Regions from separate parts of the Microtetraspora malaysiensis genome, predicted to be linked through region 3. Evidence: riboswitches for the same ligand, from Rfam matches in the RefSeq annotation. Region 3 holds a riboswitch; each other region holds the start of a gene.

Region 1 (5,410 bases), 3.0 Mb from region 3:
GTTTACCTTCCGAAGGCGAGCCGATATTCGATCCTTGTGGGGGAGGGGTGACGATGCCGCTTTCCGATGTGGTTTCCCGTGGCGAGAGCCCCGGGCCGGAAAGCGAACGCGCCGGTCTCAGCGACGACGACCTCAGGCTGCTGGCCGAACTGGCCAAGGGCGGCACTGTGGACAAGGTGGGCCGCCGCCTCGACGTGAGCGGGCGCACCGTGCGGCGGCGGCTGCGGGGCATCTGCGATCGGCTCGGCGTCGCGACCGCCATCGAGGCGGTCGCGTGGGCGGCCAGGCGCCGCCTGATCTGACCACCGGACCCCGGAAACGCGTCAGCCCCTGATCCTCTGCTCGATCAGGGGCTGCCACGTGAGTGCGCGCTGCGGCCGGTTCCGGCCCGCTCCGGCCCGCTCTAGTCCGCGATCCGTACGACGCCGACGATGGGCCGGTTGGCCAGGGGGGCGATCCGGACCACGTCGCCCGTGCGCGGCGCGTGGACCATGTAGCCGCCGCCGATGTAGATGCCCACGTGGTGCAGGTCCTGGTAGAAGAAGACCAGGTCACCGGGGCGCATGTCCTTGACGGGGACGTGCGTGCCGGACGACCACTGCGAGCCGGTGTAGTGGGGGAGGCTGATGCCGACCCTCTGGTAGGCCGCCAGGACCAGCCCGGAGCAGTCGAAGGAGCTCGGGCCGTCGGCGCCCCACACGTACGGCTTGAGCTGCTGCGTGAGGGCCCAGCGCGCCGCCTCGGCGGCCTTGCCGTTGCCGATGATGGGGAAGTCCAGCCGCCTGGCGGAGCTGCCCCTGCCGACGCTCCCCGCGACCTTGCTGTAGAGGTTGCTCTCGGACTTCTTGACCAGCTTGCGGATCTTGTCGGTCTGCCCGGCGATGCCGGAGAGCAGGTCCTTCACTTCCTTCTGCCGCGCCTTGGCGCTGGTCCTGGCCCGCTCGGCCGCCTCCATCGCCTTGGCGACCTGGGCGACCTCCTCGCCCTGCTGCATCTGGAGCGCGTACGTCGTGGACGCCCGGTCGAGGTAGGACTCCGGGTTGTCCGAGCCGAACAGTGCCAACGCGGAGCCGAGGCCGCCGGTCATGTAGGTGTTCTGGGCGAGCAGGCTGGCCGTCCTGCGCCGGGTCTCCAGCTCGGCCTCGCTCTTGGCCAGGGTCTTCTTCGAGAGCTCGGCGGACCGCTCGGCCTCCTTGAGCTTGACCCGGGCGCCGTTGTACTGCTCGGTGAGGGTCTCGATCTCGTCGTAGAGCCGCTCGACCTCGGCGGTCAGCTCCTTGAGGCTGGGCTTGGGGTCGGCCGTCGCGGACACCGCGGGGACGGCGAAGGTCATCGCGATGAGGGTGACGCCGAGGAACGCGGCCCTGCGGATCGGGCCGCCGGCGGAAGACCGGGGGCGGCGCCGTCGCCCGCGGGCGTGTCTGCCCGCCGATCGTCCTCCAGAGATGCGCACCAAAGCTCCTCTCCTACGCGTGCCCGGCAGGGGGATTCCGTGCCGCGTGGCTCCCGGAGGAGACGGCTGCGTCTGCCTGGCACTCTGGCCGCCTACCGGGTTAGCTGTCGGGTTCGGGCCGGAGTAGCCCTACCTTTCGGATTCACCCCGTGACGACCCGGGGGCGACCCCGGATCTTCGCAGTTGGTTCCCCGGCTCCCCTCGGCATGGGCGCCTGGGGATTCGGCGGTCCGGTCGTCGCGCCTTTCACGATTACCGGCATCGTCGGTGGACACTAGTGCACCCGGGGTTCCTGCTCAACCAGAACTCCGGATTCCGTCTAGGTTCCACAACCGAACGATCACGGTCGGGTTACATGTGGTAGAGGGGCCAAACGGCCGTTACTCGGCGTTGACCAGGTCGGCGCCGTCTTCGCGGCAGGTCACCGCGCTCTCCGCCTTTCCTAAAGGGGAAATTTCCGGAACGCGGATCGATGGAGAGCGGAACGTGCGCGAACGGATACAGGGCGTGAGGTGATCCGGAAGCCTCCGAGGTTTGGGCATGACCGATACTCCACCTCCCCGCATGCGGGCCCTCTTCGCGCGCTCACGTCGCCCGCTCGCCGACTAGGCTGGCCGTTCATGGAGCAGGTTGCGGGCCGGTCCTCGGACGCCGAGAGCGGCCAACGCGCGCCCCGGGATGTGCGGGTGCGCCGGGCCAGGACCCTCGACGTCCGTGCCATCCGCTGTCTCGTCGACGAGTACTCCGGCGTCGGGCCGCGGCTGCTGAAGAAGACCACGGTCACCCTCTACGAGGACGTCCAGGAGTTCTGGGTGGCCGAGCTCGACGGCGTGGTGGTCGGCTGCGGGGCGCTGCACGTGCTCTGGGAGGACCTGGCCGAGATTCGCACGGTGGCGGTCGATCCTGGCGTACGCGGCATGGGCGTGGGCCACCGGATCGTCGCCGCGCTCATCGACGCGGCCCGCGAGCTGGGCGTGCGCCGGGTTTTCTGCCTGACCTTCGAGGTGGCCTTCTTCGGAAGGCATGGGTTCGCGCCCATTCACGGGACTCCGGTGTCCTCGGAGGTGTACGCCGAGCTTCTCGCTTCCTACGACGAGGGGGTGGCCGAGTTCCTCGATCTCGAACACGTCAAACCCAACACGTTGGGTAATACGCGCATGTTGCTGCATCTCCACCCACGATCCTGACCATTGTGGTGACCGATGGGAAAGGTGACTGTTGACATTCCTGTCGCTACTTTGGCCATATCGGCATGCGCATGACGATTGTGCATGCGAACCCGAAACGAGGTGAAACGGTGAGCTCCGGACAGCCGCCGTACCCCCACGACGCGCCGGACGGCACCCCACCGCCGCCTTCGGACCGTGAGCAGGGTACGGGCAACCCCAGCCAGCAGCACGACCCTGACATGACGGTCGTCACCTATCGCAACACGTCCCAGAACCCCGCCCAGCCGACCGGCCCGCAGCAGGCATACGGGTACGGCCAGCAGCACGACCAGCAGGTATACGGCCAGCCCCAGCAGGGTTACGGCCAGCAGCCCCAGCAGCCCCAGCAGGGCTACGGCCAGCAGCAGCCCTACGGCACGGGCGCCTTCGGCCAGCCCGCGCCCTACGGTCAGCAGCCCCAGCAGGGTTACGGCCAGGAGCAGCAGGCGTACGGTCAGCAGCCGCAGCAGGGCTACGGTCAGCAGCCGCAGCAGGGTTATGGCGGCCAGCAGCCCCAGCAGGGCTATGGTCAGTCCGACTACGGCCAGCAGGGGTACGGCCAGCAGGGGCAGGGCCAGCAGGCCGGTACCGGCGCCTTCGGCCAGCCCCAGGGGTACGGGCAGCAGCCCGGCTACCCGCAGCAGCAGCCCCAGCCCGGCTACGGGCAGGAGCAGCAGCAGGGCTATGGCCAGCAGCCCCAGCAGGGTTACGGCCAGGAGCAGCAGGCGTACGGTCAGCAGCCGCAGCAGGGCTATGGCCAGCAGCCCCAGCAGGGCTACGGTCAGTCCGACTACGGCCAGCAGGGGTACGGCCAGCAGCAGGGATATGCCCAGCAGCCCGACTACGGTCAGCAGGGCTACGGCCAGCAGCCCCAGCAGGGCTACGGCCAGGCCTATCCCCAGCAGGGGTACGGCCAGCCCGGTTACGGCCAGCCGTACGGCGCGCCGGCCGGCGCGGTCCCGCCCGGCGCCCCCGCCCCGCTCGCCGAGTGGTGGCAGCGCCTCGTGGCCCGCCTCATCGACGGCGTGATCATCGGTATCCCGTTCGGCATCATCTCGGCGGTGCTCACGGCGATCATTGTCACCGCGCCCAGCTTCGACGAGCGGACGGGCGCCTTCAGCGCCGGAGGCGGCGTCTTCCTGGCGAGTCTGCTCATCGCGATCGTCTCCGCCCTGGTGATGAGCGGATATGAGTTCCTGATGCTCAAGCAGCGCGGCCAGACCGTCGGCAAGATCGCCATGGGCATCAAGGTCGTCCCCGTCGGCGGCGCCCTCCCGCCCGGCGGCCTCCCGGTGGACGCGGCCGCCAAGCGCGCCGGAGTCCTTTATGGACCGCAGTTCCTCAGGTGGATCCCGATCGTCGGCTGGATCCTGAGCATCTTCTCGGTGATCAACGTCCTCTGGCAGCTCTGGGACCGGCCGTTGCAGCAGGCGCTGCACGACAAGGCGGCCGGCACGGTAGTCGTGAAGATCAAGTAGCCCGATCCCGGGAAACTCCGGGAAAACGGGACCGATGGAACGGGCCATCGGTCCCGTTTTCTTAGGATCGGGGCGGGGATCGGAAGTGTGCCGAAAAGGCGGCAGAAAAGCGGTAACAGTCGGGATCGTCGGTGCGATGCTTGGGGCACGCAAGCCCGCACACTGAGAGGTGACCCAATGACTGCGGAACCGCCCCCCGGCCAGAACCCCTACGGTTCGGCTCCGCCACCTCCGCCGCCCGGCTCCTATCCGCCGCCGGGTTCTTATGGAGGCCCGCAGGGCGCATATGGAGCGGGACAGGGCGCGCCCCTTCCGCCGGGCGTTCCGGCCCCGCTCGCCGAATGGTGGGAACGGCTGGTCGCGCGAATCATCGACACGATCGTCTTCGGCGTCGTGTACCTGATTCTCACCGGCGTCCTGGTGATCGGGGGCGGCGGCTCCTTTCTCAGCACCTTCATCCCCGGCCTGATCGCCTATGGTGCGTACACGGCCTACGATTACGTGCTGCACTCGAAGGACGGCCAGACCGTCGGAAAGAAGATCATGAAGATCCGGGTGGTCGCCCTCGGGGGCGCGCCGCTGGATTCCTCGGTCGTGATGAGGCGCTCGGTGGCCTATCCGGGCGTCCTCGTGCTCTACGGCATTCCGCTCGTCGGACTCCTGGCCAGCCTTTTCGCCTTGGCGACCGGCGTGTTCATCCTCGTCGACAAGCCCCTGAGCCAGGGGCTTCACGACAAGGTCGCCGGAACCGTGGTGGTGAAGGCGGCCGGTTGATCTCCGGAACAACTTGACCGGCGTCCGGTCAAAACGGTGGGGCGGGCCAGTGGTGGACCGCCCCACTTGTCATTCATGGGTACGATTTCTATGCATCCGGTAAGGCGGCTGGAGAGACATGGATTCGCTCCGTCAGGACTGCCGCCCCCCTGGGGCGCACCTGGCGCCACGTGGGGCTATCGTCAGGTCAGGGACCTCGCGAGGGCCGCGAGCGGTGTCCGGCCTCAAGGTCCCGAAAATCCCGGGTGCTGAGAAAGACACCCCCGGCCCGAGCGAGGACGAATGACAGAGGTATTGTCCGCCTTGATACCCGTCGTAGTTGTCGGCGGAGCGGTCGTCTACGGCGTGGTTAAGTTGGTGCGTTCCGAGGCGGCCGGACTCCGTACCGGATCGGAACGACGTGACAAGGACAACACGAGTTCCTGAGGGCAGGCTGAAAGTTGAATTGTCAGCCGCCCGAAGCGGGTATATGTTTGGCTGACGAATCAAACAATGCT
Region 2 (5,410 bases), 4.3 Mb from region 3:
GGCGTCTGGAACGCGGCCTTCTCGGGCGAGAAGCGCGACCCGAACGGGCCGGTCGGCATCGTCGGCGCGGGGCGCTTCGGCGGTGAGATCGCGGCCTCGTCCGTCCCGCTCGAAAACAAGATCATCATCTTCATCAACCTGCTCGCGGGGCTGAACCTCGCCGTCGGCATGTTCAACCTCATCCCGCTGCTGCCGCTGGACGGCGGGCACATCGCGGGCGGCCTCTGGGAAGGGCTCAAGCGAGGCTTCGCCCGCGTCAGCCGCCGCCCCATGCCGGGGTACGTGGACGTCGCCAAGGCGTTGCCGGTCACGTACGTCATGGCGGCCCTGTTGCTGGTCATGGGCGGCCTGCTGGTCTACGCCGACCTGGTGAACCCGATCCGCCTGTCCGGCTGACCGCCGAGCCCCGGCGATGTGGTGATCACGCGGGCGGGCGCGCCTCGGGGGCGGGGGCGTGCCCGCCCGCGCGATCGCGGGGGGTGAGGTGGATGGCTTCAGTACATCGAGATGTGCACGTGGTCGTAGTGGTTGGCGGTGACGCCGCCGCGGTTTGACATCGTCCGCCATCCAGGGCTGCCGAGGTTGTAGATCCGCTGCTGCCAGATCACGTACTTGACGCCCAGCTTGGAGCCGTTCTTGATGACCCAGGCGGCGACGCTGTCGCCCAGGGCCTTCATTCCCGAGCTCGGCATGGCGCCGCCGGAACTCATCATGAAGTCGCAGGCGCGGCCGAGAGGATGCTCGCCGCCGTCGTTCTCGGCCCGGTAGCAGCCGACCGTGAACTTCAGGTCGAAGTTCTTGCTGACCTGTTCCTTCATCAGCCGGGTCCGCGGCGTGATGTTGTCGCTGCCCGAGGGCAGCTCCGGAGCCCAGCCGCCGGCGGAGCGTCTGCCCGGCGCGATCGGTATGAGCTGATCGAGCTTGGCCCGGATGTCGTCGATCAGCTTCTCGGCGTCCTTGCGCTGCCGGGCGACCTCCTCCGACCGCGTCTTGATCTCCGTGATCAGGGCGGCGGCCGCGTCCGCCGCGGCTTTGCGCTCCGCTTTGAGCGTGGCGAACTGCGAGACCACGACGGCCTGCTCGTCCTGGAGCTGGGCCAGCACGGCCGCCCCTTGCAGGTCGGGGGTGCCGAACAGGCCGAGGTCGTGCGTTTGGTAGCGCAGGCCCGCGAGGCTGACCATCTCCCGCCGCGCTGCCTCGAAGTCGCCCTCGGCCTTGGCCAGCCGCTCCTTGGCCGCCTTCTCCGACTGCTGGGCCTTGGCGAGCTCGACCCGTTTGCCGTTGTAGTCGGCGATCAGTTTGTCGATCTTCTTGCGCAGGTCGGCGAGCTGCTTCTTGAGCTGGGTCTCGCTTGGCTTGGGAGCGGCGGCGCCGGCGGCAGAGGCAGTACCGAAGACGAGGGCGGCGGCGGTCAGCGCGGCCGCGGCCGCCGGAAACGCGCGGGGCAGAGCCCACTCCTCTCCATCTGCCGGCCGGGTTAGCTGACGGGTTCGGACTGGAGAAGTCCGGGCACGTGCGTGCCTTCACCCCAGGTGCTCGGCGTCCGTCCCGTACGAGGACGGATCGCCACAAGGTCGTGGGTCCCCGGCTCCCGGGCGAGGCGCCCGGGATTAGGCGCACCGGCGGTGACCGCCGGTGCGATGGATAGTAGTGGTAAAAGCGAGGTTTGCGCTAATTAAAGTTGCAATCGATTAGAGATCAATTCGTTATCGAGGATTCGCGAAGCATCCGGGCGGCCTCCTCGGGCGCGACGTCGTTGACGAAGGCCCCCATCGCCGACTCCGACCCCGCCAGATACTTCAGCTTGTCCGGCGCCCTCCGGACGCTGAAGAGCTGGAGGTGGAGGTGGGCCAGCTCCCGCCGGTACCGCACGGGCGCCTGGTGCCAGGCCGCCACGTACGGCATGGCCACCCCGAACAGCGCGTCAAGTCGGCGCAACACCCCGGTGTAGAGCGGCCCGAAGGCGGCCCGCTCGTCCGCGTCCAGGGAGGGCAGGTCCGGCACCCGCCGATGCGGATAGACGTGGACCTCGAACGGATAGCGGGCGGCGGCCGGGACGAACGCGGTCCAGTGCTCGTTGGCCGCCACCACCCGAGGCCCCTTCCGCTCGGCGGCCAGCACGTCCGCGAAGAGGTTGCCGCCGCGGTGCCGCGCCGCGACGTCGAGCATGTGCCGGGTACGCGGCGTCACGTACGGATAGGCGTAGATCTGGCCGTGCGGGTGGGGGAGGGTGATGCCGATCTCCGCGCCCCTGTTCTCGAAGCAGAAGACTTGCTCCACCCCCGGCAGGGCGGCCAGCTCGGCGGTGCGGTCGGCCCACGCGGCGAGGACGAGCTCCACCTGGCCGGGGCCGAGCGAGGAGAAGGACGCGTCGTGGTCGGAGGTGAAGCAGACCACCTCGCACCGCCCGGTGCCGGGCCGCGCCGCGCTCAGCCCGCCGGGATCGGGAAAGTCGCCCTCCGCGAAACTGAACGAGGGGAAGCGGTTCTCGAAGACCGCGACGTCGTAGGCCGAGGGGATCTCCGAGGCGGGGTGCGCCGGGCAGAGCGGGCACTCGTCGGCGGCAGGCAGGTGGGTCCTGGTCTGGCGATGCCCGGCGATCGCGATCCACTCGTCCATGAGCGGGTCGTAGCGCATCTGCGAGGCGGGCGGGCGCGGCGGCAGGTCGCGCGGGTCCACCGCGCCTCGGTCGGCGTCGTCGCGCCGGTCGTAGTAGAACAGCTCTCGCCCGTCGGCCAGGTGTGTGATCGTGCGCTTCATGCCGTGGGCTCCGCCCGCTCGTTCGGCTCGGACGGATCGGCCAGCAGCAGCTCGCCCACGCGCTCGGACAGTTCCGCGCGGGCCTCGGCGGGCAGGCCGGTGTCGCTCACGACGACGTCGGCCCGATCGAGGTGGGCGATCGTGCTGATGCCGACCGTGCCCCACTTGGAGTGGTCGGCCAGGACCACCAGCCGCTGCGCCGACCCGACCAGCTCGCGGTCGGTCTCGGCCTCCAGCAGGTTGGGCGTGGTGAACCCGGCGCGGACGTTCATCCCGTGGACGCCGAGAAGTAGCACGTCGACGTTCAACGAGCGGATCGCCGCCACCGCGACCGGGCCGACCAGCGCGTCGGAGGGGGTGCGTACGCCCCCGACCAGCACCACGGTCTGGTCCGGCCGTCCGGACCGGTGGAACACGTCCGCGACCTTCAGTGAGTTCGTGATGACGGTCAGCTCGGGCACGTCGGTGAGGTACCGCGCCGCCGTCCACGTGGTCGTACCGGCCGACAGCGCGACCGAGCTGCCCGGACGCACGAGACGTGCGGCGCGGCGCGCGATGGCCTCCTTCTCGGCCTGCTGCCGCGCCGACTTGGCGGAGAACCCCGGTTCCTCGGTCGACCCGGCGCCGGAGATCGTGGCGCCTCCGTGGACCTTCTCGACCAGCCCCCGATCGGCGAGCGCCTCCAGGTCGCGCCGAATCGTCATGTCGGACACGCCGAGGTCCCGGACCAGCTCCGCGACGCGCGCGCCACCGGTTCTGCGGATCCGCTCCAGGATCGCCTGCTGCCGTAACTGGGCCAGCATCACCGCTCCAATCAACAGATTCCAACAAACTATGCCACATTGTTTCGGGGGATCATGTTTGATCCTGAGGATATGAGCGGCGACGCTGTACGGGCCCGGCCGCCTCATGAAGAGTGAGGGCACTGGCTGTACGACGGAAGGCGGTTCCCGCATGGGCAAGCGAGCGCGCAAGTCGAAGTCACGGAAGAAGAAGCAGGCGAACCACGGCAAGCGGCCCACCGGCCGCTAGCCGGCCCGGGCCTCGGGGCGGTGGGTGGCACCCTCGGCGCCCCCACCGTCCACCGGGGCCTCAGCGCGTACGGCGGCCGCTTCGCCGGAAGTCCGCGGCGGCCGCGACCAGCACGCCGGCGACCATGAGGAGCCGCAGCCCGATGTCGGGAAACCGCGTCATGGTGCCGAAATACCGCTCGGCGGCCACGAGATCGAGCTTGTACGACGCCACTGTGTTCATGTAGACGCTGTGCGCGATCGAGAGCACGGCCGCGAGCGCGAGCGTGCAGACGGCGACGCCCAGTCCCGCCGACAGCGCGGCCCTGCGGCGGTTCGGCGCCAGCAGAAAGCCCGCGGCCAGCAGGGTCGCCGAGGTCGCCGGAAGGATCCAGCCGAGCGAGGTGTAGGCGAACCTGCCGGTCGTGATCAGGCGCAGCCCCTTGTGCGCCATCCTGGCGGCATCGATCCACAGGCCCTGGTAGACGGCACTGTGTGACAGGCGCGGCAGCTTCTCGGCCACCAGGCTCCTGACATGGTCCAGCTTCACGTTGAGATCCACCGGAAGCCCGCGCTGTTCGAGCGCGGCGGCCGCCTCGTCCACACTCCACACCTCGCCCGCCGTCCACACAGCGACCATGGAGAGCGGCGCGAGCACGCACCCGAAGGCGATCAGGAGGGCCGCGAACCCCGCCGCGAGGTGCCAGCGAGGACGGCCCGACGCCGCACATCGCCGGCGCAGGCGGAGCGGTTCGGCGTGCGCGTCCGTCTCGGTCACACCACCGCTCCTCCCCCGTGCGTTTCCGGGGGAGATACCCGCGACGCCGGACGGCACGGGGAAAGGCCGGGTCAAGAAGACGCTCAGGGGAGGCGCTGCTCGACCCAGACGATCTTCCCCTGGGCGGTGGGACGCGTTCCCCAGCGGTAGGCGAACCGCTTGATCAGCATCAGCCCGCGCCCGGTGTCGTCGTCCAGGGCGGGCGTGCGCGGCGCCGGGGCCGTCGAGGAGCCGTCGGCGACCTCGCACACCAGCGTCCGGCCGCGCAGCAGACGCAGCTCGATCGGCGGCCACCCGTGCTTGAGGGCGTTGGTGACCATCTCGCTGACGATCAGCTCGGTGGTGTCGGCCAGGCTCATGAGACCCCACGCCGACAGCGTGCTCCGTACGAACCTGCGGGCCGTGCGGACGAACCGGGGGTCGTCCGACAGTGGGAAGGACGCCATCTCGTCCGGGTCGAGATCACGGACCCGGGCCAGCAGCAGGGCGATGTCGTCGCGCTCGTGCCCGGGCCGCTGGCTGTTGATGGTCAGGTCGCACATGTCCTCGAGATCTTGGAGCGGTCCCGCGAGCAGGTGGCGCAGCGCCATGATCCCCGCGTCGATGTCCCGCCGCCTGCTCTCCACCAGCCCGTCCGTGTAAAGGGCGAGGACGCTGCCCGCCGGGAGCGTCAGCTCCCGCGTCTCCAACGGGTCGCTGCCGATGCCGAGCGGCAGCCCCGGCGGCATCTCGACGATCTCGGTCGACCGGTCGGGATGGAGCAGGATCGGTGGCACGTGGCCGGCCCGCGCGATCGAGCAGTTGCGCGTGATCGGGTCGTACACGGCGTACACGCAGGTGGCGATCTGCGTCGGGTCGAGGT
Region 3 (5,410 bases):
CGATCCCGCCTCAGTTGCGCGGCATCGCCAAGTTCGACCCGCGCAAGCGCGCCCGCCTCGGCGGCGCGCCGATCGCCGCCCTGCTCGAGTCGGACAAGGAGTTCCGCGAGACGGTCGCGGAGACGCTCAGGTCCGCTTGGCCGGACCTGGCGACGGGCCTCGCCGAAGGCGTGGTCCCGGCGGCGGCCGATCCTGTGCTTGTCGCCGCCGCGGCGTACCTGATCCGCCCTCAGGACTGGCCGGATCTGGTCGAGCGCGCCCGTGAGGACCTGGAGCTGACCACGTCGGCCGAGGCGGAGCGGGACCAGGTCGAGGCGCGGCTCCGCGAGCAGCTCGCCGCCCAGCGCACGGCCGCCAAGGAGGAGGCCGAGCGGCTGCGCGAGCAGATCAGAGCCGCCCGCGGGGAGAACGCCGACCTCCGGCGCAAGCTGCACGACGCGCGTGAGCGGGCCAAGGCGGCCGACCAGCGTGCGGCCGAGCTGGAGACCGAGACGGTCGAGGCCAGGGCCAGGGTGGCGAACGCCAGCGGCGCGGCCGAGACGGAGATCCGCAGACTGAAGGAGCGCCTCGCGGACGCGGAGCGGCAGCTTGAGGCGAGCCGCCGCGCGGCCCGCGAGGGACGCAGCGTGGAGGACGCCCGCATCCGCGTGCTCATGGACGCGTTGCAGGACGCCGCCGCCGGGCTGCGCAAGGAGCTGGCCCTGCCCACGATGATCAGCAAGCCGGCCGACTACGTGTCGGCGGTGGTCCCGGGCGCGCCGAGCGTGCGCGCGGTGCCCGCCAGGGCGCTCGCCGACGACGATCCCCAGCTGTTCGACCAGTTGCTCGCCATTCCCAACCTGCACGTCATCATCGACGGCTACAACGTCACCAAGACGGGCTATCCGACGCTCACGCTGGCGGACCAGCGGGCCCGGCTCCTCACCGGGCTCGGCGGCCTCGCCGTACAGGCCAGGGTGGAGGTGACCTGCGTCTTCGACGGAGCGGAGCTCAACGGGCCGGTGCAGGTGTCGGCTCCGCGCGGGGTCCGGGTGATGTTCAGCGCCCCGGGTCAGATCGCCGATGATCTCATCCGCCAGCTCGTCAAGGCGGAGCCCGCCGGGCGCGCCATCGCGGTGGTCTCCTCCGACCGCGAGGTGGCCGATTCCGTACGCCGGATGGGGGCGCGGCCGGTGCCGTCGCTGCTGTTGCTCCGGCGTCTCGGCCGTGCGTGATCACTGAGGGTTCCCTGCTGGTCGCCATAGGTGATGAGCGGTGCGAATACCTGCGAATAGGTTGAATCACCATGATCGCCTGAGTAAAGTCGCGCCCCAGATTTGTCTATATCGAAGGGGACGTCAGTGCGAGGGCGTGTACCCGCGGTCGTTGTCGGCTTGGCAGCTGTGGCGCTGCTGTTGCCAATAACTGGCGCCCAGGCCGACCCCAAGCCCACGGTCGCGCAGGCCAAGGCCAAGCTGAAGAAGCTGAACGAGCAGGCCGACAAGGTCGTGGACCAGTACAACGCGGCCAACGAGAAGTGGAAGAAGGCCAAGAAGCAGTACGCCGAGATCAACGCCAGCTACACCAAGAAGGCCGAGAGGGTCGACGTACTGCGCGAGAGTCTGGTGACGGTCGCCACCAGCACGTACCAGACCGGAGACATCGTCTCCATGGGGCTGCTCTACAGCCCGAACCCCGAATCGATGCTCAGCGGCCTCGCCGCGCTCGACCAGCTTTCGCAGGGGCGGGCCCGGCAGCTCAACGAGTACCAGGGCGCCATCGCTGATCTCAAGAAACAGCGGGATCAGAAGAAGGGCGTCTACGTTGAGGCCACCAAGGTCAAAGCCGACCTCCTCAAGGAGAAGAAGCAGGCCGACCAGCTGGTCAAGGAGCAGACCGAGCTGCTGCGCCGCATCGGGGCGTACAACCCGGGCAACACCAACAGCGCCGGTGCCGTGTATTCCGGGCCCGCCTCGGGTAACGCGCTCGCCGCGCTTCAGTTCGCCTACCGGCAGATCGGCAAGCCGTACCGGTACGGCGCGACCGGGCCGGGCTCGTGGGACTGCTCGGGACTCGTCCAGGCCGCGTGGTCGGCCGGCGGGGTGTCGCTGCCACGGACGAGCTATGAGCAGTGGGCGTGGGGGGCGAGCCGCAAGGTCCCGCTCAACGCGCTGCAGGCCGGCGACCTGCTCTGGCATGCCGGGCTCGGCCATGTGGGCATCTACGCCGGAAACGGCAAGGTCGTCCACGCTCCGCAGACGGGTGACGTGGTGAAGGTCGTCACGCTGGCCCAGTACAACGCGATGGGGGCGGTGCGCCCTTGATCCGTGCCGCTGGATAGCGGACTCTCGATCTGGCGGGACACCGGCTGACCGGTGTCCCGCTTCGCGTATGCGGCCTTGCTCTTCCGGCTTGGCCGGGTCGGGCGCTTCGCCGGAAGGAACCCGCGGTCCTCGCGACGCCCGCGGGCCAACGCTGCGGTCCTCGCTCCCTACCGCTCCGCGCCCGCGATCCTGGTGATACGTATGCGGACAGCGCGCCGGCTCACGTGCCCTGCCCGCCCCCAGGGGCCCGTCACGTCGCCCGGAGGGCCGTTACCGGCCCCACGCGGACTCCGTTGCGTGGCGCGCACCCACGCGGCCTCGCCCGAGGCCCCGCCGTCCGTCCGCCCGGCGCGCGAACAATGACGGCGTGTCGTCGGCGCGTGCGGTGCCCCTCGCCCATTCGCCGAAGCGCGGGCTGGGAAGGCGATGGAGACAAAAGATCCATCGCGAAGTACGCCGGCTCGCGCAGGGCTGGATTATGACTTCCGATCTTTAGTGAGAAATGTGATAACTCTCACACCGAAGTGGATCAAAATGGGGCCGTTGACGATCTTCGTGGCGTAAAGGCGAACGCCGGAATCGATCTCGCAATCGGAGTGATCGATGTGGCCGATGTGGCCAATTTGTGGTGTGATGCGGCAAATGTGAGCAGGGTCACATCGACTGTCCGGAAATATCGGCTACCCAGGGGTTTCCGCTTGCCCGGATCGTTTATTCGATCTTTATTTCTTGGTTAGGCCTTTGCCGTCTTGTGGCACGAATCGGTAACTTCTGGGCCGCGGTGAGCGCCACGCCACCGCCGCGAACAACGGTCCGACGCCGTGTTCGCGCAGCATCCGTCGCCAGCTTCGGGACTTCCTGAGGTGAAGCGACATGCCGAGTCCGTGCAGTCAGGAGGCACGGAGCCGGGGAACCATCGACCTTCTGCCGAAGGTCCGGGGTGAATCGGCGCGCTTCGCGCCGTAGGGCGACTTCCCCGCCCGAACCCGTCAGCTAACCCGGTAGGCGCAAGCGGAAGACCCTAGGAGCGATCCTGTCCAGCACCCCTGCACGTCTGTCCCGCCTTGCCCGCGTCACCCTGGGCGGCGCCGCGATCGGCGTCTCCTTCGGGGCCGTCGGCGCCTCCCCCGCCTCGGCCGACCCCGTGACGGACGGCCTCACCATGGAGAAGGTCACGACCACGAGTGCGACGGCCCTGACGGAAGCCGAAATGTCGGCCACCGTGACGGTCGCCACCGCGCAGACCTCCAGCCGCCAGTCCAAGGCGGCCCGCCAGCAGCAGCTGGCCCGCAAGGCCGTCGAAGTGGCCAAGAAGCAACTCGGCGACCCGTACCGATGGGGCGCCAGCGGCCCCGGCGCGTTCGACTGCTCGGGCCTCGTCCAGTACGCCTGGCAGAAGGCCGGCGTGGACATCCCGCGCACCACCTGGTCACAGCGCAGCGGTGTGAAGAAGAAGGTCGCCTGGAGCAAGCTCAAGCCCGGTGACCTCATCTTCACGAGCGGCGGCGGCCACGTCGGTATGTACGTCGGAAAGGGCAAGATGATCCACTCGCCGCACACCGGCGCGGTGGTCCGCATCGACAAGCTCGACGCCTACCGCAAGAGCAGCTTCGTCGGAGCGGTCCGCCCCGGCAGCTGAGAACACAGGAGCGCCCGCCGATGGGCGGTGAGCGTCCGATGCCGACAGCCGTTCCCCCGGGCTGTCGGACCTGACGCTCCCGACGTGCCCCCAGGAGCGTCCCCGCCCATCGGCCGGGTACGTCCGGCAGAAGAAGACCCCATCCCGGGCGCGCCCGGGACGCCCCCCGGCCGGGGTGGGGTCTGACCGGACACGCCTCGCGGCCCCGTCCCTCGTCCAGAGGGGCGGGGTCGCGGCATATCCGGCGACCCGTACGATTTCCGCATGCTCGCTCTGGCCCGCCTCACGGCGGCCGTGCTGGTCGTGGCGTCGGTGACCGGCCTGGCCGCCGACGCCCCACCCGACCGGGCCTTCGCCACGGCGCGGACGGTCATGGGGGAGCACCCCGAGATATGGGTCGGCGCCTCCATCGCCAGGGGGAAGCACGCCGTCGTCGTCACCGGGCATGCGGCGTCCACGCCGCCGTCCCTCTCCACGCCTGGGGCCCGTGCCGGAGCCGGGCTCGCCGACGTGGCCGACTCCGCTCGCCGTACGGTCGCCCGGGTCTGGGGGCAGGTGGACGCGGTGATCCTCGTCCCGGCGACCGACGAGCAGGCGGAGGTGCTCGCGTCGCCCTCCGGGGTGGCGGGCCTGGCCGCCCTGGCCGACGTCGACCACGTGATCGTGGCGCCGTCCGGGTTCGGCCGGCTCTCCCCGACCGGCCGCCGGGTCGTGCTGGCCCACGAGCTGACCCACGTCGCCACCGGCGCCGCGCTCTCCGGGGACATGCCGGCCTGGCTGGTGGAGGGCTTCGCCGACTACGTCGGCTATCACGGCAGCGGCCTCACGGCGCGGGCGGTCGCGGCGGAGCTCACCGCCGAGGTCCGTTCCGGAACGCCGCCCGTGGCACTGCCCGGCCGCGAGGCGTTCCGGCCCGGCGGGCCGCGGCTCCCGCAGGCGTACGAGGAGGCATGGCTGGCCTGCCGGTACATTGCCGACCGGTACGGGGAGCACGCCCTGGTGGCTCTCTATCGGGCGGCGCGTCGCCACGGCATCACCACGGCGCTGGTAGAAACGTTAGGCACCGATCTGGCGGAGCTGACCGCGGCCTGGCGAGGATACCTGCGCCGCGAGCTCGCCTGATATGGCCCGCCCGCACGAGAACCGCCGCGGACTGCGAAGGGGTGATGGGGATGTCACAGAGCGACGTCGCCGGACATGTCGGCCGCTCCAGAGCCGGACGCTACTCCGGGAGCCGGGCGGCGGCGATCACGCTGCTCGCTCTGGGCGCGGCCCTGCTGGCGGTCGTCGCGGTCACGACCCCGTGGCGGCCCCTCGGCCCCGACGCTCCGGACGTGCGCGCCGAGCCCGCGCTGGACTTCACCCGCGCCCAGCTCGACCGCGCCGACGCCTTCGACGCGGCGACGTCGCCTCCCGGCTACCTGTCGCTCGCGCTGACCCTGCTCATCGGGGGAGTGCTCGTCCTCAC
Region 4 (5,410 bases), 2.0 Mb from region 3:
CGTCACGTACACCGAGGCCGACGTCAACTCCATCTCGCCGATCACCCGGGATCACATCGCGACCGGAATGACCATCAGGCAACTGTGTGACGCTGCCATCCGCTACAGCGACGGCACGGCCGGAAACCTGCTGATGCGCGACATCGGCGGCCCCCGGAAGTTGACCGCGTACCTGCGGGAGCTGGGAGACAGTGTCAGCCGCATGGACAATTACGAGCCCGAGCTGAACAGCGATCGCCCGAAGGACCCGCGCGACACCACGACTCCCCGGGCGATCGCGTCCGACTACCGGGAACTCGTGCTCGGCGACGCGCTGACCGCCGACAAGCGCGCCCTGCTCAAAGGCTGGCTCGTACGCAACACCACCGGTGATGAACGCATCCGCGCCGGGCTGCCCAAGGGCTGGAAGGTGGCCGACAAGACCGGCACCGGCAACTACGGCAGGGTCAACGACATCGCCGTCGTGTGGCCGCCGCCCCGGCCCGCCCGCAAGGCGGCTCGGTGGGGGCCCACCGGCAGGCCCCCACTCTGGAAGGTCGGACCCCGTCGACTGTCCGAAAGGATGCGGCCGTCGGGTGGCACAGCGGGTCAGTCGGTGACGCTGCCCGCGCTGAGATTGGCGACCGCGCCGGTCATCGCGCTGGCCCGGTCGGAGGCCATGAAGGCCGCCACGTCGGCGACCTCGGCCAGGGTCGGCAGCCGCTTGAGCATGGTGGCCTGTTCGCCACCGGCCTGGAACTGCTCCGGCGTGAGACCGACGGTCGGGGCGATCAGGGAGAAGACCTCGGCGATGAGAGGGGTCTCGGGGATGGAGTTGGAGCGCAGGCACACCACCCGGACGCCAGCCGGGCCCAGCTCGGCCGCCAGCACGCGGGAGAACGCCTCGATGGCGGCCCAGGCCGGGGCCATGCCGCCGACGAGCGGGGCGGCCAGCCGCGCGGGTGTGGCGGACAGCGTCATGATCACCCCGGAGCCCTGCTCGGTCATGTGCCGGGCCGCCGCCGTCGCGGTGATGAACTGGGCTTTGGTGTAAAAGTCGATCGGACGGCTGAAATCCTGCTCTGGCAGGTCGGCCAGGGGGGTGCCCTGAAGACCCCGGTGCGATATGCCCGTGGCGTTGAAAGAGATGTCGATCTGACCGGCCGCGCGCCTCACCTCGGCCAGGTGGTCGGCCACCATCGTGCGGTCCAGGACATCCACGCGGGCGAACTCGGCCTGTCCGCCCGCGCTCACAATCTTGTCGGCCAGCACCTCAAGCCGATCGAGATCACGTCCGGTGAGGAAGACGCGGGCTCCCTCCCGAGCGAAGGTCTCGGCCACAGCACCGCCAACCGCTCCGGTGGCCCCGTAAATGACAGCGTTCTTGTTCACCAGCATGGTGTCCTCCAGTGGAGATACGAAGATGCCGATCTACTAGCATCATGAAAGCAATCTAGATCGCGCAGTTGCGTGATGCAAGTTGCCTGCGTGGCGGTGAGGAGTGCCTGATGCTCGGCAGGTTGTACGACAACGAGGTGTGTTCGGCGGCACGCGCCCTGGAGATCGTCGGTGAGCGCTGGAGCCTGCTGATCATCCGCAACGCGATGTTCACGGGCGCCACCCGGTTCACAGAGTTCCAGCGCGCGCTCCGCATCGCCCCGAACATCCTGACCAGCCGCCTGCAGCGGTTCGTCGAGGCCGGCCTGATGGAGACCAGGCCTCAGCCGGACGCCCCCGAGGTGCACGAGTACGTCCTCACCGACAAAGGACTGGACCTCCAGCCTGTGATCATCGCGCTCACCCACTGGGGTGACCGCTGGGCCGCCCCCGACGGACCGCCGATCATCTACCGGCACGACGGTTGTGACGGCCCCCTCCGCCAGCACCTCACCTGCGACAACTGCGGCGCCACCCCAACGTCCGCGGAGGTCGGCGTCCTCCGGGGACCCGGCATGCCACCCGGCCGCTGAAAGCCGACTGACGGGAACATTTGTCCAATCCGCCGGCGGCACGGACGGCGACAGCGGGCTCATGATTACTTCCCCGGGGGTCGACGACGGCCGGAGGCCGGGTTCAGCCCGTGGAGTGCGGCGCATCTCCGCCTCCTGATCCGGACAGCAGAACGCCCCCGGCGGTCTGCCGGGGGCGTTCATGGGGTCACGTCTGTCAGACGGACATCACGCGGTGTAGACGGGGTAGCCGAAGCCCGTCACCTGGCTCATCGGCCGGGTGCGGATCTCGACCTTGCCGTTGCCGGTGTTGCCTTCGACGGTCTTGATGGTGCCGTCGCCGTTGTCCTTGACGACGAGGCCGACGTGGTCGATGCCGTAGATGCTCTTGCCGCCGTTCCAGTCGAAGAACACGACCGCGCCGGGCGTGGCCTTGTTGCCCCAGCGGTGGTTGTCCTGGAACCACTTGGCGTGCTGGACGGTGTAGGCGTCCCAGCCGAGGACCGGGCGCAGACCCGCCTTCTCGCCGACCCAGGAGACGAACATGTCGCACCAGGGGGCGTTGGCGTAGGCGTTGACGTGGCCGCCGTCACGGGCGACGGTCTCCTTCGCCCGCTGCGAGCTCATGTACCACTCGTGGAACTTGGTGCCGCCGCCGTTGGCGTTCTCGCTGACGCCGACCTGGTCCTGCGCGATCTTCAGGAGCTGCTCGGGGCTCACCTTAGGCAGCGAGGCGGCCTTCTTCATGAGGGGGCTGACGCTGGCCGCCTGCGTGCCGGCCGGAAGGGTCTCCGCGTGGGCCGCGGCCATCGTCACGGGGACGGCGGTGCCGGCGGCGAGGATTCCGGTGATCAGGGCAGTACGAAGAAGAGTCTTAGGGGCTCGCATTACGGGGGTCTACTCCCTTGCTTCCAAGCCGCCTACCGGGTTAGCTGACGGGTTCGGGCGTGGAAGTCGCCCTACGGTACGGCTGTACCGATTCACCCCAGAGTGATGGTGGGTCCCCGGCTCCGCGACGACGCGGACTCAGCGGTCGAGCGGTCAGGTCCAGGAAAGGACAACCGCATGATCGGTTATGGGGCAGGCATACTGCGCAGAGGTCAGGTATGCGCCGTGTTCCCAGAACAGTAATAGACGAACCCAAATCGGTCAAGCATGGACAAACTGGGACATAGTTCCGTAATGATCGGTTAATGGGGTTCCGGCCTCAGGGTCAGGGAGATCGACGATCGGCCGCAGGGCGCGCAACCCCCTGCGGGTACGCCGATCCCGATGCCGCGGGCAGAGATCGGCGGCCGGGCGCCGGCGCGCGGCGGCAGCCCCGTAAAGATCTACGAAGAGGCTTGGGCCGGGCATGGGGATTCCCTGGTCATCGGGATGCCGTCGACGAGCGGCGAGATGTGCCGGACCGGGCGCCGGCCCCGGGCGGATCGAGGTCCGGGGCTCCGGCGAGGCCGAGATCGCTGAGCGGAGACCGTGTCCGGGCGGGCGAGTGGCGGGACAGCAGGCATCCGATCAGCGCGGCGGCGAGGCCGGCCAGCCCGGCCGCCGCGAAGCCGCCCGCCGGCACCGACAGGTCGATCGCTCCCCCCACGATCGGGGACCCGAGCGCGAAACCCGCGCTCAGCGCCGAGGATTGCAGCCCTGTCGCTTCGCCACGCACGCTGGCGGGCGCGAGCCGGCTCACCGCGTCGGCCACCGTGGAAAGAGTCGGCGCGGCGAGCAGCCCCGCACCGACACCGGCCACGCACAACCAGGGCCAATCGTGGGCCAGCCCGGCAGGAATGGTCGCCAGCCCGAGCAGACCGAGCAGCAGCCACGTGGGCAGCGGCCGGGGGAGCGCGCCGTACACCAGCCCACCGACGATGGAGGCTACGCCGTACACCGCCACGACCACGGCGGCCCAGGACACCTGGCCCGCCTCTTCGAGGGTGGCGACGATGGCCAGGTCGGTACCACTGAGCAGCATCGTGACGCCGAACGCCATCACCAGCACGGCGATCATGTCCGGGCCCAGCCACTCCCGGCGACGGGGGCGGCCGGCCGTGTCGGCCTCCGCCTCGTCCTCGGCACGCAGCGGCGGGTTGAGCAAGGCGATCCCCGCTCCACCCGCCACGATCGCGGCGCCGACGCCCCAGGCCACCACGCCGGGGGACACCTTCGCCGCGCAGAGGATCACGATCGGTGGGCCCACCATGTACGACAGCTCGCCCTGCACCGATTCCAGCGCGAACGCGGCCCGGCGCTGTCCCGCCGTCGTCATCGCGGCGATCGCCTGCCTGGTCACCAGCGAGGCCGGCACCAGCAGCAGACCCGCCGCGAAGGCGGCGACCAGCAGGATCCCGTACGGCATTATCGGCACGCTCAGCCAGAACACGACCTGCAGTACGACAGTGACCCGCAATACGATGCGCGGACCCCGCCAGTCGATCATGCGGCCAAGCAGCGGCCCGCCCAGCGCCATCCCTGCGGTCATAGCCGCCGCGACGCCACCCGCTGCCGCGTAGCTCATGTCCAGGCCCAGCACGACATACATCGTCAGCGCCATCACAGATGCTGTGATGGCGGTACGGGCGAGCAGCGACATGCTCAGCAGTGGTGCCATTCCTGGCACGGCGAGTACCTGTCGGTAGCTGGTCACCTGCGTGACGCTAGATCCTCTGCCGTGCCATAGGAAGTGGTTATTTTGTTGGAGATGGCATAATGAATACTTATGGCTGGGGATCTTGAGACCGCGTTGCTGCGGTCATTCGTCACCGCCGTGCGGGCGGGCAGCATCAGCCGCGCCGCGACCGCGCTCGGACACACCCAGCCCGCGCTCAGCCAGCAGTTGCGCAAGCTCGAGAGCGTCGTCGGCCGTCCGCTGCTGCACCGGTCGCCATCTGGCGTCTCGCCGACGCGGGCGGGTGAGGAGCTCCTGCCGTACGCCGAACGCATTCTCACGCTCTCCGCACAGGCACTCACCGAAACCGGGCGCGCGCTTACCGGCCACTGCGGCATCGGGCTGCTTGAAGACCTTGCCGCGTCCCGGCTTCCGCAGGCCCTCGCCGACCTCGCCCGGCTGCACCCCGGCGCGACGTTGGAGGTGCTGAGCCTTTCCAACGCCGCGATGCGGGAGGCCTACGACGCGGGCCGCGTCCAACTCGTGCTCGACGCGGTGCCGGACGTTCCCGGGCCGCCGCGCTGGACGGTACGCCGCCCGCTGGTCTGGGCGATCGGCCAGGGGGTGGACGTGACTGCCGACCCGCTGCCGGTGGTGCTGTTCTCGAACCCGTGCTCCTGGCGCACGTCAGTGCTGGAAACGATGGAACGTGCCGATCGGCGCTGGCGGGTGGCGTTCGAAAGCAACAGCCTGGTCGGTGTCCTCGCCGCGGTACGGGCCGGGCTCGGCGTCGCGGCGCTCATGCCCGCAAACCTCGAACCAGCCATGGCCTGCCACAACGCGGACGCCCTGCCCACCCTGCCGGACGTCGAGCTCGGTC

Evidence for each region. Region 3 has a riboswitch for cyclic di-AMP ahead of ACQP1V_RS30750 (C40 family peptidase). Riboswitches for the same ligand answer to the same signal wherever they lie in the genome.
Region 1: it holds a riboswitch for cyclic di-AMP, as region 3 does, so the genes downstream of both, ACQP1V_RS01785 (NlpC/P60 family protein) here and ACQP1V_RS30750 (C40 family peptidase) in region 3, are expected to answer to the same signal.
Region 2: it holds a riboswitch for cyclic di-AMP, as region 3 does, so the genes downstream of both, ACQP1V_RS10810 (coiled-coil domain-containing protein) here and ACQP1V_RS30750 (C40 family peptidase) in region 3, are expected to answer to the same signal.
Region 4: it holds a riboswitch for cyclic di-AMP, as region 3 does, so the genes downstream of both, ACQP1V_RS21645 (CHAP domain-containing protein) here and ACQP1V_RS30750 (C40 family peptidase) in region 3, are expected to answer to the same signal.

Annotation. Positions count from the first base shown of each region.
Region 1 is NZ_CP191998.1:350,791-356,200, forward strand. It holds gene ACQP1V_RS01780 (LuxR C-terminal-related transcriptional regulator) at 54-302, shown strand; gene ACQP1V_RS01785 (NlpC/P60 family protein) at 404-1,333, opposite strand; cyclic di-AMP (ydaO/yuaA leader) riboswitch at 1,529-1,676, opposite strand; gene ACQP1V_RS01790 (amino-acid N-acetyltransferase) at 2,074-2,640, shown strand; gene ACQP1V_RS01795 (RDD family protein) at 2,751-4,139, shown strand; gene ACQP1V_RS01800 (RDD family protein) at 4,317-4,913, shown strand.
Region 2 is NZ_CP191998.1:2,227,594-2,233,003, forward strand. It holds gene ACQP1V_RS10805 (M50 family metallopeptidase) at 1-396, shown strand, start outside; gene ACQP1V_RS10810 (coiled-coil domain-containing protein) at 495-1,181, opposite strand; cyclic di-AMP (ydaO/yuaA leader) riboswitch at 1,453-1,627, opposite strand; gene galT (galactose-1-phosphate uridylyltransferase) at 1,699-2,760, opposite strand; gene ACQP1V_RS10820 (DeoR/GlpR family DNA-binding transcription regulator) at 2,757-3,563, opposite strand; gene ACQP1V_RS10825 (50S ribosomal protein bL37) at 3,715-3,792, shown strand; gene ACQP1V_RS10830 (hypothetical protein) at 3,853-4,548, opposite strand; gene ACQP1V_RS10835 (ATP-binding SpoIIE family protein phosphatase) at 4,632-5,410, opposite strand, start outside.
Region 3 is NZ_CP191998.1:6,529,355-6,534,764, reverse strand. It holds gene ACQP1V_RS30760 (NYN domain-containing protein) at 1-1,214, shown strand, start outside; gene ACQP1V_RS30755 (C40 family peptidase) at 1,341-2,303, shown strand; cyclic di-AMP (ydaO/yuaA leader) riboswitch at 3,168-3,326, shown strand; gene ACQP1V_RS30750 (C40 family peptidase) at 3,514-3,942, shown strand; gene ACQP1V_RS30745 (hypothetical protein) at 4,207-5,064, shown strand; gene ACQP1V_RS30740 (M48 family metallopeptidase) at 5,115-5,410, shown strand, end outside.
Region 4 is NZ_CP191998.1:4,567,986-4,573,395, reverse strand. It holds partial or broken gene bla (class A beta-lactamase) at 1-475, shown strand, start outside; gene ACQP1V_RS21655 (SDR family NAD(P)-dependent oxidoreductase) at 589-1,377, opposite strand; gene ACQP1V_RS21650 (winged helix-turn-helix transcriptional regulator) at 1,488-1,949, shown strand; gene ACQP1V_RS21645 (CHAP domain-containing protein) at 2,157-2,816, opposite strand; cyclic di-AMP (ydaO/yuaA leader) riboswitch at 2,831-2,970, opposite strand; gene ACQP1V_RS21640 (MFS transporter) at 3,298-4,569, opposite strand; gene ACQP1V_RS21635 (LysR family transcriptional regulator) at 4,642-5,410, shown strand, end outside.